Regions from separate parts of the Thauera sp. 27 genome, predicted to be linked through region 1. Evidence: predicted binding sites of a transcription regulator. Region 1 holds the regulator's gene; each other region holds the start of a gene.
The links. The regulator sigma-54, encoded in region 1, starts transcription at its own class of promoters, with help from an activator protein. The targets are predictions, from matches to a motif close to TGGCACGCTTNCTGCTNA.

Region 1 (3,455 bases):
TGAGGTGGTGAGCAACCTTGTCGTTTGACTGGCGGCGCGCCCATTCGAGCTCCGCAGCGCCCATGACCTGCAGCCGTGTGGGGTGGATGAGGTTGAGGTGGCCGACGAGATCGGCCGGCCACATGCGGTCTTCGGCGACCGCGAGGCTCGCGCCGAGGTTGCCGCTGATGTGGTTCAGCTGCAGGTTGTCGCGATGCGCCTCATACAGCCGCGCGACGCTGGTCTGCCGCATCGGCGCCCCAGTTCATGAACATCTGGTGGATATGGTCTGCATCCGGCGCGGCTTGCAGCGCTTCGCGGAAGCCGCGGTCGCTGAACATCTGAGCCAGCTCGGAGAGCAGTTGCAGGTGGGTCTCGTTGGCTTGCTCGGGGACCAGCAGCACGAACAACATGTTCACCGGGCGGCCATCGGGCGAGTCGAACTGCACCGGGCTCGCAAGGCGCAGGAACGCACCTGCCGCCTCCTTGAGACCCTTGATGCGCCCGTGCGGAATCGCAATGCCCTGGCCGAGGCCAGTGGAGCCGAGGCGCTCTCTCGCGAACAGGCTATCGAACACGGTGCTGCGCCCGATGCCCTGATTGTTTTCGAACAGCAGGCCCGCCTGCTCGAAGACGCGCTTCTTGCTGCTCGCGTCGAGGTCGACCACCACATTGGACAGTGGCAGGAGTTGGGATATCAGGCTCATTCGCTGGAGGGTTCGCGCAATATCGCAGGCATTCCGGTCGCAGGGTGCGACCGGCCGTCCCGGGGCATGCTGGCGCCGCGTCTTGGAAACGGGCGCATTATAACCATACCCCGGACGTGGGGCTGAAACGAAAGCGTCAGGCTTCGGGGGCCTGGTGCTTGATCGTCTCGTGGTTGTGGTCGGCCAGTTTCTGCTTGTACTTCTGCACCTGGCGGTCGAGCTTGTCGGTCATCGCGTCGATGGCCGCGTACAGGTCGGCATCATCGCTTTCGACGAAGATGTCCTTGCCGCGCACGTGCAGGGTGACCTCGGCCTTCTGCTTGAGCTTCTCGACCGAGAGGATCACCGCGACACTGGTGACGTTGTCGAAGTGACGGATGACGCGATCAAGCTTGGAGGTGACGTAGTCGCGAATGGCCGGAGTGACTTCGACGTGGCGCCCGGTGATGTTGAGATTCATGTTGACTCCTGTTTTTGTCAGATGGATTTGCGCAGGCTGACCGGCGGGATATTGAGGGATTCGCGATACTTGGCGATCGTGCGCCGTGCGACCACGATACCCTGCTGGCCAAGGACTTCGGCAATCTTGGCGTCGGACAGCGGTTTCTTGCTGTCCTCGGCGTCGACCAGTTGGCGAATCAGCGCGCGAATCGCCGTGGACGAGGCCGCTCCACCGGTGTCGGTGGCGACGTGACTACCGAAGAAATACTTGAGTTCGAACACCCCGCGCGGACTCGCCATGTACTTCTGCGTGGTCACGCGCGACACGGTGGACTCGTGCAGCTCGAGTTGGTCCGCGATCTCCCGGAGGGTGAGTGGCCGCATTGCCACCTCCCCATGATCGAAGAACTGCCTCTGCTGGTCAACGATGGCCTGGGACACCCGGAGGATGGTGTCGAAGCGCTGCTGCACGTTCTTGATCAGCCAGCGTGCCTCCTGCAACTGTCCGCTCAGGCCGCCACCCTGGCCGCGGTTCTGCTGCAGCAGGCTGGCATACAGGCGGTTGATGCGCAGACGCGGCATTGCCTCCTGGTTCAGGCTGACCGTCCACCGCCCGCGCAGCTTGCGTACGACCACATCCGGCAGTACGTAGCGCGTCTCGGCGTTCGAGTAACGCGAGCCGGGGTGGGGGTCGAGGCTGCAGATCAGGGCATGGGCGGCGCGCAGGGCTTCGTCGTCGCAGCCGGTCAGCTTCTTGAGCTTGACGAAGTTGCGCTCGGCGAGCAGCTCGAGGTGCTTGTCGACGATCTCGAGCGCGAGCGTGCGCGTCGCCGAAGCCGGCAGGGTACGGAGCTGCAGCGACAGGCATTCGCTGGGGCTGCGCGCGCCGATGCCTGCGGGCTCGAGGTTCTGTACGTGGCGCAGCGCGATGTTCAGGTCATCGACATCGACGTCGGCGTCGTCCGGAAGCAGTTCGAGGAGCTCATCGAGCGGCTGGTGAAGGTAGCCGTCGTCATCCAAGGCTTCGATGATGAAGCGCACGAGGGCGCGGTCGCGGTCTGACAGCGGCGACAGCGACACCTGCTGGTCGAGATGTTCACGCAGGGAGACGCCAGCCGCCTGCAGTTCCTGGTAATCGACGTCGTCGTCGTCCTCGCTGCGGCTCGATGCGCCGCTGCCGACATTGGACCAGTCCATGCCTTCGTCGGCGCTGCCATGGTCGGCATGGTCGCCGGCCTCGCTGTCCGCAGCGCTGGCTGGCGCCTCGGGGGTGTTTGCCTGTTGCTGTCTGGCCTCGTGCTCGGGGGGGCTGCCCGGTGGTAGCGGTGGTACGAACTCGACACCGTCGCCGTCGCTGCGCTCGAGCATCGGGTTCTCGAGCAGGAAGCGCTCGATCTCCTGGTTCAGCTCGATGGTCGACAGCTGCAGCAGCTTGATCGACTGCTGCAGCTGCGGCGTCAGGGTAAGGTGCTGGGAGAGCTTGAGCTGGAGGCTTGGTTTCATCGCTGTCGACGCGCGCGCGGATTCACAGGCGGAAATGCTCGCCCAGGTAAACCTGGCGCACCCTTTCGTTGTCGATGATCTCGGCCGGTTCGCCGCTTGCCAGTACCCGGCCTTCGCTGATGATGTACGCACGATCGCAGATGCCGAGCGTCTCGCGCACGTTGTGGTCCGTGATCAGCACGCCGATGCCGCGCTCCTTGAGGAAGCGGATGATCTTCTGGATGTCGATGACCGCGATCGGGTCGACCCCTGCGAAGGGTTCGTCGAGGAGGATCAGGCGCGGGTCGGTTGCAAGTGCGCGCGCGATCTCGCAACGTCGGCGCTCGCCGCCGGAGAGTGAGACGGCGGTGTTGTCGCGCAGGTGGTTGATGCCAAGCTCGAGCAGCAGTTCGTCGAGCCGGGTCTTCACCTGGTGCGCCTCGAGCCCCTGGAGCTCGAGCACGGCACGGATGTTTTCGGCCACGGTGAGCTTGCGGAAGACGCTCATCTCCTGCGGCAGGTAGGACAGGCCCAGACGCGCACGGGCGTGGATCGGCAGGTGGGTGAGGTCGGTGCCGTCGAGGTTGATCTGGCCGCCGTCGGCACGGACCAAGCCTACGATCATGTAGAAACAGGTGGTCTTGCCGGCGCCGTTGGGGCCGAGCAGGCCGACGACCTCGCCCGAGCCGACCTCGAAGCCGACGTCGTGGACCACGGTGCGCGCCTTGTAGCGCTTTTGCAGGCTGGAGACCTTAAGCAGACTCATCGCGGGGTTCTTTCAGCAGCTTGCGGATCAGTTCGGGTGCAAAGCCGCGGGTTTGCAGGAAACGGGCCTGGCGCGCCCAT
Region 2 (3,455 bases), on a different contig from region 1:
AGCAGGTAGAGCGTACCGATGTCCTTGTGGTTGGTGCTGTAGAGCCAGCGCGTGATGCCGCGCGGCTTGTGCTCGTGGTCCAGATGCTCGCCGGGGTGCAGGGCACCGGTCTGTTCTGTGCTCATCGCTCACTCCCCTCCCTGGATCGCGGCGGCCACGTCGGCCGGCTGCACCATGTCTCCGGTGTCGTTGCCCCAGGCGTTGCGCTCGTAGGTGATCACGGCCGCCAACTCGCTGGTGCTCAACTGGCGGGCGAAGGCCTGCATCGCCGTACCCGCCTTGCCAAATACGACAATGCGGATGTGACCGGGAATGTCGGCGGTAACCATGGCGCTGCCCTTGAGGCCCGGGAACACGCCAGGCAGGCCCTCGCCGGAAGCCTGATGGCAGACGGCGCAGGCCGTGCCGTAGACCTTCTCGCCGAGCGTCATCAACTCGTCCATGCTCATCGGCGTCGCTGCCGCATCGGCCATGCGCGCCGCCTCCTGCAGCGCGACCTGCTCGGCCGCCCAGGCTTCGAAGTCGGCCTCGCTCTTGACCTCGACCGCCACCGGCATGAATCCGTGGTCACGCCCGCACAGCTCAGCACACTTGCCGTAGTAGAGGCCGGGCTTGTCGACCCGCGTCCAGGTCTCGTTGATGAAGCCGGGGATCGCGTCCTTCTTGATCGCGAAATCGGGCACCCACCAGGAGTGGATCACGTCGTCGGCGGTGAGCAGGAAGCGCACCTTCTTGCCGGTGGGGATGACCAGCGGCTTGTCGACCTCGAGCAGGTAGAGCGCGTCCTTTTCCGCCTCGTTGGAGATCTGCGCCCGCGGGGTGGCGAGGACCGAGAAATACTCGATCGGGTAATCGAGATACTTGTAGTGCCACTTCCATTGCGAGCCGGTGACCAGCACGGTCAGATCGGACTCGGAAGCATCCTCCATCGCGATCAGGGCCTGCGTGGCCGGAATGGCCATGACGACGAGGATCACCACCGGAATCGCGGTCCACAGCAATTCGATCTTCATGCTGCCGTGGAACTGCGCAGGGACAGCGCCGGCCGACTTGCGATGGCGCACGATGGACCAGAACATCAGCCCGAACACGATGATGGCGATCACCACGCAAATGTAGAAGATCGTCATGTGCAGGCCATACACGCGCTGGCTGATCTCGGTCACGCCACGCGTCATGTTGTATCTGCTTTCCTGGGCAATTGCCGCCTGGCACAAGAACATGAACAAACCGCCAAGGCACAGCCGCGAATACCTTGCCGAATACAACGCGCTCAGGATGTGGTGTCTCACTGCACGACTCCTAATTATCGTTTGGGGGCTTGGCAACCCTGTAGGCGGAGGTCTGATGCAAAGGCCTTGGCGGACGCGTCGTGCACGCGGCCTGACGATTCACTATATGCAGGGAATCGGGAAACGCAAGAATCAGCGAGAACCTTAAGGAGAATTAGTCCAAGTTGAGAAAAAGCACAAAATCAATGGGCTACGGTCAATTGGGGATTACCTGCATGAGGCTGGTGCTCCGATGCTGCGACATCGCACCGCCCGGCTCGACTGATGGCATCAAAAATGGCGTGTGTCGGCTTTTTTTACACCCCGCACATGGCTGGATCATGGCGTTTGGCGATGAATGCGCGCGCACCCGCAAGAAGGGCGCGACCGTCAAGTTCCAGATCCGGCAGTCGGCGAATCATCCGTGACACACATCACAAATGAATGAGGGAACTGGGCGCTGTGTGAGCGCAAGAACACCCTGAAGAACGTCTCGCCGCGACGGAATCCTGCCTGGCACGGCTATTGCTTAGAGTCCTGCACTTAAAAACCGCTGCCTCGAAATCAGCAAAAAGCACAGCAGCCTTCTCCGCTGCTGGTCTGAACAGCCTCTGACGGAACGAAAGAAATGCTCAAGAAACTCGCGATTGCCCTTACCGCATCCATTGCCCTCGCCAGCAGCGCCAATGCTGCAGTGATCAACACCTTCAGCAATCTCGCAGCCTTCAGCGCAGCGGCAGGCACGACCGCGCTGGAAGACTTCAACGATAGCGCACTCGGGCGCTTCAGCTATGGCGTCGCCTACGACTTCGACGGTTTCACGCTGACTGCGGCAGCGAACCCGCGCGGCACGGGCCCCGGCGTCGGGATCGGGAACACGGCACGAAGCACGATCGACAACACGGCAAGACTGATCTGGGGCTCTCAGACCTTCGGCGCCAATGGCAGCGGCTGGGGTCCCCAGATCGAATTCATCTTCGACGCCCCGACCTACGCCTTCGGCTTCGACTGGCGCGACACGGACTCGACGGACTCCTACAAGCTGACCGTACTCGGCGTCGATTTCGGTGGCGCTACCACCGGTGGGCTCTTCCCGCGCAATGGCACGAGCACCTCCGGCTTCTTCGGCCTCGTAAGCGACACCGCATTCAGCTCGGTGCTGTTGCAGCAGGTTGCTCGAGGCGGCGTCCTCGACGATATGTCCATCGACAACGTGCGCTTCACCCCAGCGCCTGCCAGCGCGGTGCCCGAACCCACGGTACTCGCCCTGCTCAGCCTGGGCCTGCTCGGTCTTGGCGCGGTCCGCCGCAAGCAGCGCACCGCCTGAAGCTGAGTGCAAGCCACGAAAACGGCGACCCGCGGGTCGCCGTTTTCGTGCCAGCGCAGGCCCGGCTCAGCGCTTGAAGCGCTCCTCGGCAATTGCGTCAGCCACCTCGCCGGTCGGACGCTCCTCCTTGCGCGCGCGCTCGAAGACTTCCATGAGGTTGTCATGAATGCCCTCAATGTGCTTGAGCAATGCGGCGCGATCGAAGCCGATGCGCTCGTGATAGACGTCGATGATGCCGCCGGCATTGATGACGTAGTCTGGCGCGTACAGGATGCCACGCTTCATCAGTTCGACGCCGTGGCGCGGCTCGGCGAGCTGGTTGTTCGAGGCGCCCGCGACGACCTTCGCCTTCAACTGCGGAATGGTGCTGTCGTTGAGGATGGCGCCCAGCGCGCACGGTGCGAACACGTCGACGTCGAGGCCGAAGATCTCATCCGGCGCAACCACGGTCGCGCCCAGTTCCTTGCCCGCCTGCAGCAGCGGCTCGCGGTGGATGTCGGTGACCCACAGCTGGGCACCAGCCGCCTTGAGCTGGCGAGCGAGGTCGAAACCGACATTGCCGACACCCTGCACGGCGACGCGCAGGCCCTCGAGCGAATCGCGCCCGAGCTTCTCCTTCACCGCCGCCTTGATGCCGATGAAGGTCCCGTAGGCGGTGGCGGGCGAAGGATCCCCGCTGCGCGTGCCTTCGTCGGAGGGCTTGTCGTGAATGCCGGCCACATGCTGGGTAAATTGCGTCATGTACTTCATGTCGGCGACGCTGGTGCCGGAGTCCTCGGCGGCGATGTAGCGCCCGTTCAGCTGTTCGAGCGCGCGGGCGAAGGCGGCAAGCAGTTCGGGCGTCTTCTGCGTGCGCG
Region 3 (3,455 bases), on a different contig from region 1:
CGCCTTCTGGAAGTGGCCGTCGACGTTGCTGGTGAAGATGCGGGCGCCAGCAGGCAGTTGGCTTGCGATCGACTTCAGGATGCCGAAGGCGGGCCCCGGTGTGGTTTGTCGGTATAGCCGCAAGCGGTGGCCGTAGAAGCCCCAGGCCAGCCGTGGGTGGGTGCGGAAGGCGGCCGGGTTTGCGATCTCGGCGAACTGCAGGCGAGCGCGGCCAAGCGCCGGGTAGGCGCGCCACAATCCGCCGCTGCCGCGAAAATCCGGTAGGCCTGAGTCGACCCCCAGCCCCGCGCCAGCGGTGATCAGCAGGCCGTCTGCCTGCGCGATCAGGTCCGCGCAGCGGGAGAACTCCTCTGTCCAGTCTGTTTCCATCGTTTTCTCCACGAGGCGCCATTGTGAGGCTTGCGGTGGGCGCCGGGGCAGGCAGGCGCATGCGCCGTGGCCTGGTTGCCGCATGGCTGTGGCGATTCATCTGCCTGTAACGCACACAGGGCCATGCATCGGCGCAGAGGCGGATTAACATGGCGGCTTGTGTGCGCTGCAACTGCCTGGATACCTTCCCGATGCTGCTCGATACCTGGATCTCCTTCTTCGTTGCCTGCTGGGTCATCAGCCTCAGCCCTGGCGCGGGCGCCGTGGCGTCAATGTCTTCCGGCCTGAACTACGGCTTCCGCCGCGGTTACTGGAATGCCCTTGGGCTGCAGCTTGCGCTGGTGCTCCAGATCGGCATTGTCGCCACTGGCTTGGGGGCGGTGCTGGCTGCGTCCGAGCTTGCCTTCTCGGTCATCAAGTGGTTCGGCGTCGCCTATCTGGTGTACCTGGGCTGGAAGCAGTGGGTGGCACCGCCCGCGGCGGTGGCGGTCGAGTCGGGCGATGCCGCTCATGGGCGGCCATGGCCGCTGGTGATGAGAGGCTTCATCGTCAATGCCAGCAATCCGAAGGCGATCGTGTTCATCCTCGCGGTGTTGCCGCAGTTCCTCGACCCGGCGCGTCCGCTGCTGGCGCAATACCTGATCCTCGCAGCCACCATGATCACGGTCGACCTGGTCGTCATGGCAGGCTATACCGGCCTCGCCGCGCGCGTGCTGCGCCTGCTGCGCGAGCCGCATCAGCAGCGTCTGCTCAACCGCAGTTTCGGCGGCCTGTTCGTGGCGGCGGCACTGCTGCTGGCGACCGTCCGGCGCGCCGGGCATGCGGCACCGGGGCCTTAACGGCTGGAGGGGTGGGTGTCGGATTTATTTACATCCCATGCCATGGTTATGGTTTCAGCTTATCCATAATTCATTTAATACAAAGGCATGTGTCGTGCAGATGCGCCGGGAATGAAATTTGCATTATGTGTCGTCGCGCCGTGCTTCACCCGAGGGGGTGGATTCGGTGTCATTCGATGCTAATTTCATGAGAGGCCTTGCACACATGAACCTCCTGCCCAGCACCGCACGGGTCGCCGTTGCGTCCGTGCTCACCACGGTCACGCTCGGGGCGATGCCCACCCTGGCGCACGCCCTCGTGCTCGAGATCGACGCGAGTCAGAGTTCGGTCACTTACAGTCCGGGGGGCTTTCCGCTCTGCGACCCGGACGGCAACTGCGGTGTCTTGCCGCCGCCGCAGACCTTCGCGCTCTCCGGCAGCTTCAAGCTCCAGCAGGAGACCGTGTTCGTGACCACATCCCTCTTTCCGCCCGACGGCTATGAGCGGCAGCAGATCCGCTTTGAGACGCCGGTGATCGAGAGTGGTGGTGCGTCTGCGCTCGGGTTTGACTTCCCGACTTACTTCGCCGTGCTCTCGGGCGAGGATTTCGTGGCCAACGAGAATCCGTGCACATGGTTTCCGTCTACCGGGGGCTGCTGGTCGATGGGGGCCTTCGGCAGCTATGCCGGTACATTCAATGGTACGACCTTGTCGATGACAGGTACGGACTACGTGGGCGACTTCTTCCCCAGCAGGTTCGACTTCACCTTGGTTGCGCGGGCGGTTGGTGTTTCGACTGTGCCCGAGCCCGGCACGCTCGCATGCCTTGCGATTGGCGTGCTCGGATTGGGTGCGATGCGCAGGCGTCCGGCACCCCTGAACGTCTGATGCCTTAGCCGGCGGGGGCGCGCTCGCCCGCGCGTCTCCGCTGCAGCCCCGAAAGGCGTTGGCAGGCTTCAGCGCCGTGGGGCGTCCAATTCATCGAAGAGCCATTCCTGGAAGCTGCGGATCTTGGGCAGCTCGGCGCGCGACTTGAGCAGGTTGAAGGTGTAGCCCTGCACCTTGGGGCCAGCCAGGCCAAAGGGTGCGACGAGGCGGCCGGTTTCCAGTTCGCGTTGCACCAGCAGCAGGCTCTCCAGGCACACGCCCAAACCGTCCACTGCAGCGCTGATGGCCATGAACGAGCGGTCAAAGCGCAGGCCGCGTGAGATGTCGAGCTTGACTTTGCGGTGCTGGCGCATCCAGTCGCGCCAGCTCACCAGGCAGACCTCGCTATGGATCAGCGTGTGGAGGGCGAGGTCCTCGGGGCTGCGGATGGGGTGTTCGCCCTCGAGCAGCGCGGGCGCACACAGCGGCACGATGGTCTCGGCGGGGAAGCTCAGCACCATGGTGCCTGCCGGCTGCAGGCGGCGCATGCCGTAGCGGATGTCGATGTCGACCGCTCCCGAGACGAGGTCGACCGCGTCGGTCGATGCGTTGAGCCGCACGTCGACGTCCGGGTTCAGCGAGCTGAAGCGAGCCAGCCGCGGCATCAGCCACTGGGTGGCAAAGCTGGGGGTGGAGTGCACCGTCAGGATGTCGATCTTTTCCGTCCGTCCCAGTTCGCGCGTTGCCAACTCAATGCGCGAGAAAGCTGCCGACACCTCCTCGGCATAGCGCCGCCCGGCGTCCGTTAGCACCACCGCCCGATGTACGCGATGAAAGAGCTGAACGCCGAACTGCTCTTCCAGCTGCTTGACCTGATGGCTTATTGCAGACGGCGTGACGAAGAGTTCGTCTGCTGCAAGCGCGAAGGAGGACAGCCGCGCGGCGGCCTCGAATGCCTGAATGGCCTTGAGGGAAATTCGATTGTGCATCGCGGCATTCACATGAGATCAATTCATCTATAGGCCCATAAATAATCGTTTGAGGCCGATAAATCAAGCGAATAAGCTTTCCCTCACTCGCTGGACGCCCTTCATCGGCTGCCGGCAGGGCCGGGGCGATGGGTCTCTGGCCGAGCGAAACGAATCTGCCTGGCGCCCCTGCGTTGCCGGGTTCAAGTCAAGGAGAACTGCGTGCAAACAAGTCTTACCGAGGACTACGCCCGGGTCGCCGAAAGCGCCTACCGCATCCGCCGCTTTGCGTTGCGGATGGGCGAGGTGCAGGGCCAGGGCTATGTCGGCCAGGCGCTGGGTTACGCCGACGTGCTGGCGACGGCCTACTGCCATGCGATGAACTTCCGTGCCGACGACCCGGAGTGGGAGGGCCGTGATCGCTTCCTGCTG
Region 4 (3,455 bases), on a different contig from region 1:
GACGACAGCGCCGGGGTTGTCCTGCAGGATCGCCTCGATGATCGGGCGGGTTTCCTCGTTGGTCTGCAAAGCAAGGAATACGGTCGACATTCGGGAGCTCTCCTCAGAGGGTGACGCCGGCCTTGGCCATGCGCGCATTGAACTGCTGGACCACCTCGGCCAGGGCCTCGTCGGCGCGATCACCCAATGCAATGCGGCCAACGGGCAGCAGCGCGGCAGCAGCACGGTCGCGCCAGTGCGTCAGCCAGCCGGCCATGACAGCCTTGTTCTCCGCCGACTCGCTGGCCGCGATCTTCACTGTGGCATCGACCCACTTACGGGTTTCGGCAAACCAGTCGGTCATGAACTGAGTGAGCATCGCCACCGGCGTGCCGCCCTGCGACGAGAGCACATCGTCGATGATGGTTTCGTACACCAGCGCGTACAGGAGGCCGTCGAGCGCAGCGTTCTGGGCGACGAACAACTCCACCGGATCCTTGATGACGAAGGTGTCCTCGACGTAACGGCGCAGCCCCTGCCAGGCGTCGTCCTCCACCCAGGCCCGCTTGGCCTCCTCGAGCGACTCGACATCGCCCAGCAGCAAGCCGACACGGGTGATGTACTGCGCGATGCCGAGCTGGTCCATCGCGTGATAGATGTGTGGCTGCGAGAAGCCGGTACCGTAGCTGTAGGCACAAACGCTGGCATTGTTCATGTTCGAACCCCAGGCGACATGGCGCAGCGGCAGCAGCACCTTGAGCACGGTCTCTCGCACCGATTCAGGCAGCGTCGCAGCCAGACCACGGTTCTCCACGAAGTCGAAGTTCGCCTCCGCGGTATCCTGCTGCTTGGCGCGTGCCATGGTGTAGGCGCCGTAGTAGAACTGGCGTGGATCCTTGAACGCATACCAGTCCGCCATCTTGATCGCGGTACGCGAGGCATCGTAAATGTCGTGCTCAGGATCCCAGGTCGGCCGGTAATGGAAGTTGGCCGTTTGCTGCATGTCGAGCGTGCCTTCCTGATAACGCGACGCCGGTTTGTCGCCCCCAATGCGGCGTGCGATGTTGTCGAAGGTGTGCCGCAAAGGCTTGATTGACACCGTGCGCAAATCGATCTGCATGAACTCTCCTCCTTATGATTCGTAAGCGATTCAACGGAATCGCTGGTGGGTTGCCTGGTGCAGGCTCCAGTTCCAGTCGGCGTTCTCGGCCACGTCCGAGGCCTCGCGAGGACCGAGATGGATGACCTCGTTGGCTTCGCAGAACGCCTTGAACGCCTCGGCTGGAAGCAACATCTCGGCGAACAGATCCGGCTCTCCGATCGCAAACTCGAACTCGATGAAACCGTCGGGTCTCCGCTCGATGAGGCGCACGTACTTTCTACTGACGTCGATCACAGGCGCTTGCTTGTCCATTTGGCGAGGTCCCTCCCGTTCGAACTGGTGAATGCTGGGGTGCTTCTGCTGGAAGCTAAACAAATTCCGTGCCAATCTCACAACTCCGAGCATTTACGCGCACTAAGCCGTGTTCTCGAGATTTACAGCGGAGACGGAGGAAGATTCCTGTTGATGAAATGCTCAAACAGAAAACTCGCTTGATCATTTGATCAATTCCATTTATTGCCATGCACCATGAAAAAAGGGCTGGTACGCCAACGCGTACCAGCCCTTTCGCAACCCGAGCAGGCCCGGACTACGCCTGCCTTGGCCCATCCACCGCGGGCCTCTTCAACGCCTTCAACATCTTGCCCTCCACCTTGAGCTCGAGGTCGCTGTCAGGGAACAGCTTGCACGCAAGAACAATCCCGACCGCCTCTTCCGCCTCACTTACGCAGGCCCTGCTCATCTTGCGCGTGTGGTAACGGCCGGCGGTCACCCGCACCTTGCAGACGCCGCAGCCACCACCGCGACAGCCCACCGGAATGCCCTTGCGCCCCAAGACTTCCATCGCCCGCAACACGTTATCGTCCGCGCCACAGCGCACGAACTCACCGCTGTCCTCGATCAATACCGAAAACTTCTCTACCACTTTGCTCCTCCTCCTCGCCATTCTTGTCGTACAGGTGTGAGCAGAACGTGCACCGCACCTTCTCACCACAACCCCACTCAAGAAATATACCACCAATTCCTTTTTCTCGAGATTTTGCTTACTATTCGAACAACGCTGGAGTTCTCCTGTACCCGTGTGTCAGGTAAGCTCCCGAATGACGTGTCGCGTACCGCTACGCGAACACCAAGGGCTCGCCGGAGAGTGGGCATTGAGGCAGGACGAGGAGGAGAGGCTTGAGTTCCATCCATTACCCGGAGAGCACCGACCTACGCGGCCTGCTCAAGTTTGCCCCGGAAGAAGGACTGATCTGGCTGGGCGAGCACCGTATGCTGCTGCTGCATGCCGGCGCACTCTCGGAGTTACGCAAGGAGCTCATCGCGTCGGTCGGACAGGAGCAGGCACGGCGCATCCTCACCCGCATGGGCTTCGCATCGGGTATGCGCGATGCGGAGCTATCTCGCCGCACGCGCGGCTCGGCCGACCCCGCCGAGGCCTTCGTAATGGGGCCTCAGCTCCACATGCTGGAAGGCTGTGCCCGGGTTGAACCCGTTCGTCTCGAGATCAATCAGCCGGGCTGTACCTTCTACGGCGAATTCATCTGGCACCACTCGTGGGAAGCAGAAGCACATGTCCAGGCTTTCGGCGAGGTCGAGAACCCGGTGTGCTGGATGATGATCGGGTACGCCTCAGGCTATACGAGCGCGTTCATGGGCCGTTTCATTCTGTTCCGCGAAGTCGAATGTGCCGCCACAGGAGTCGAGCACTGCCGCATCGTTGGCAAACCGGTTGAGGAATGGCCGGATGCCGACCAGCTGCGCCCCTATTTCGAGGCCGACTCCATCGTTGGGCGCCTGCTTGAACTGCGTGAGGAAATCGAAGCCATGCGCAGGACCATCGCCTGTCCGCGCAAGACCCCCGATCTGATCGGCAACTCGGCCGGCTTCCTTCACGCCTATGACCTCGTCGCGCGCGCTGCGGTCACCAACGTTTCCGTACTGTTGCTCGGCGAAACAGGCGTAGGCAAGGAGCGCTTCGCACGCACGCTGCACGAGCTCAGTCCCCGCAAGGATGCCGCCTTCGTCGCGGTTAACTGCGCAGCGCTCCCGGACGAGCTGATCGAGTCCGAGCTTTTCGGGGTTGAACGAGGAGCGTTCACAGGCGCCCACGCTTCACGAGCCGGCAAGTTCGAACGCGCTGACGGTGGCACCCTCTTTCTGGACGAAGTCGGAGAACTCCCCCTCTCCGCCCAGGCAAAGCTGCTGAGAGTACTCCAGGAGGGTGAAATCGAACGCCTCGGCGATGAACGCACTCGGAAGGTGAATGTTCGCCTGGTAGCAGCTACGAACGTCGACCTGCTGCGTGCGGTGAATGCGGGCACTTTCCGTCGGGACCTGTTCTACCGCCTCAACGTCTACCCAGTCACGATCC

Region 2: B447_RS13025 (PEP-CTERM sorting domain-containing protein) is a predicted target of sigma-54. The motif match lies at 1,786-1,803, and genes of this name have one in related genera.
Region 3: B447_RS08075 (PEP-CTERM sorting domain-containing protein) is a predicted target of sigma-54. The motif match lies at 1,253-1,270, and genes of this name have one in related genera.
Region 4: B447_RS13440 (phenol hydroxylase subunit) is a predicted target of sigma-54. The motif match lies at 1,450-1,467, and genes of this name have one in related genera.

The regions. Positions count from the first base shown of each region.
Region 1 is NZ_AMXB01000017.1:32,042-35,496, reverse strand. It holds gene hprK (HPr(Ser) kinase/phosphatase) at 1-232, opposite strand, end outside; gene ptsN (PTS IIA-like nitrogen regulatory protein PtsN) at 201-686, opposite strand; gene hpf (ribosome hibernation-promoting factor, HPF/YfiA family) at 823-1,146, opposite strand; gene B447_RS11030 (RNA polymerase factor sigma-54) at 1,164-2,630, opposite strand; gene lptB (LPS export ABC transporter ATP-binding protein) at 2,653-3,375, opposite strand; gene recX (recombination regulator RecX) at 3,362-3,455, opposite strand, start outside.
Region 2 is NZ_AMXB01000022.1:51,058-54,512, reverse strand. It holds gene ctaD (cytochrome c oxidase subunit I) at 1-125, opposite strand, end outside; gene coxB (cytochrome c oxidase subunit II) at 129-1,292, opposite strand; gene B447_RS22555 (hypothetical protein) at 1,508-1,699, shown strand; gene B447_RS13025 (PEP-CTERM sorting domain-containing protein) at 1,900-2,598, shown strand; gene B447_RS13020 (Glu/Leu/Phe/Val dehydrogenase dimerization domain-containing protein) at 2,665-3,455, opposite strand, start outside.
Region 3 is NZ_AMXB01000011.1:95,493-98,947, forward strand. It holds gene B447_RS08065 (SIR2 family NAD-dependent protein deacylase) at 1-369, opposite strand, end outside; gene B447_RS08070 (LysE family transporter) at 519-1,208, shown strand; gene B447_RS08075 (PEP-CTERM sorting domain-containing protein) at 1,414-2,076, shown strand; gene gcvA (transcriptional regulator GcvA) at 2,145-3,044, opposite strand; gene B447_RS08085 (transketolase) at 3,246-3,455, shown strand, end outside.
Region 4 is NZ_AMXB01000023.1:67,097-70,551, forward strand. It holds gene B447_RS13430 (MmoB/DmpM family protein) at 1-90, opposite strand, end outside; gene B447_RS13435 (aromatic/alkene monooxygenase hydroxylase subunit beta) at 104-1,099, opposite strand; gene B447_RS13440 (phenol hydroxylase subunit) at 1,130-1,393, opposite strand; gene B447_RS13445 (2Fe-2S iron-sulfur cluster-binding protein) at 1,671-2,006, opposite strand; gene B447_RS13450 (sigma-54-dependent Fis family transcriptional regulator) at 2,261-3,455, shown strand, end outside.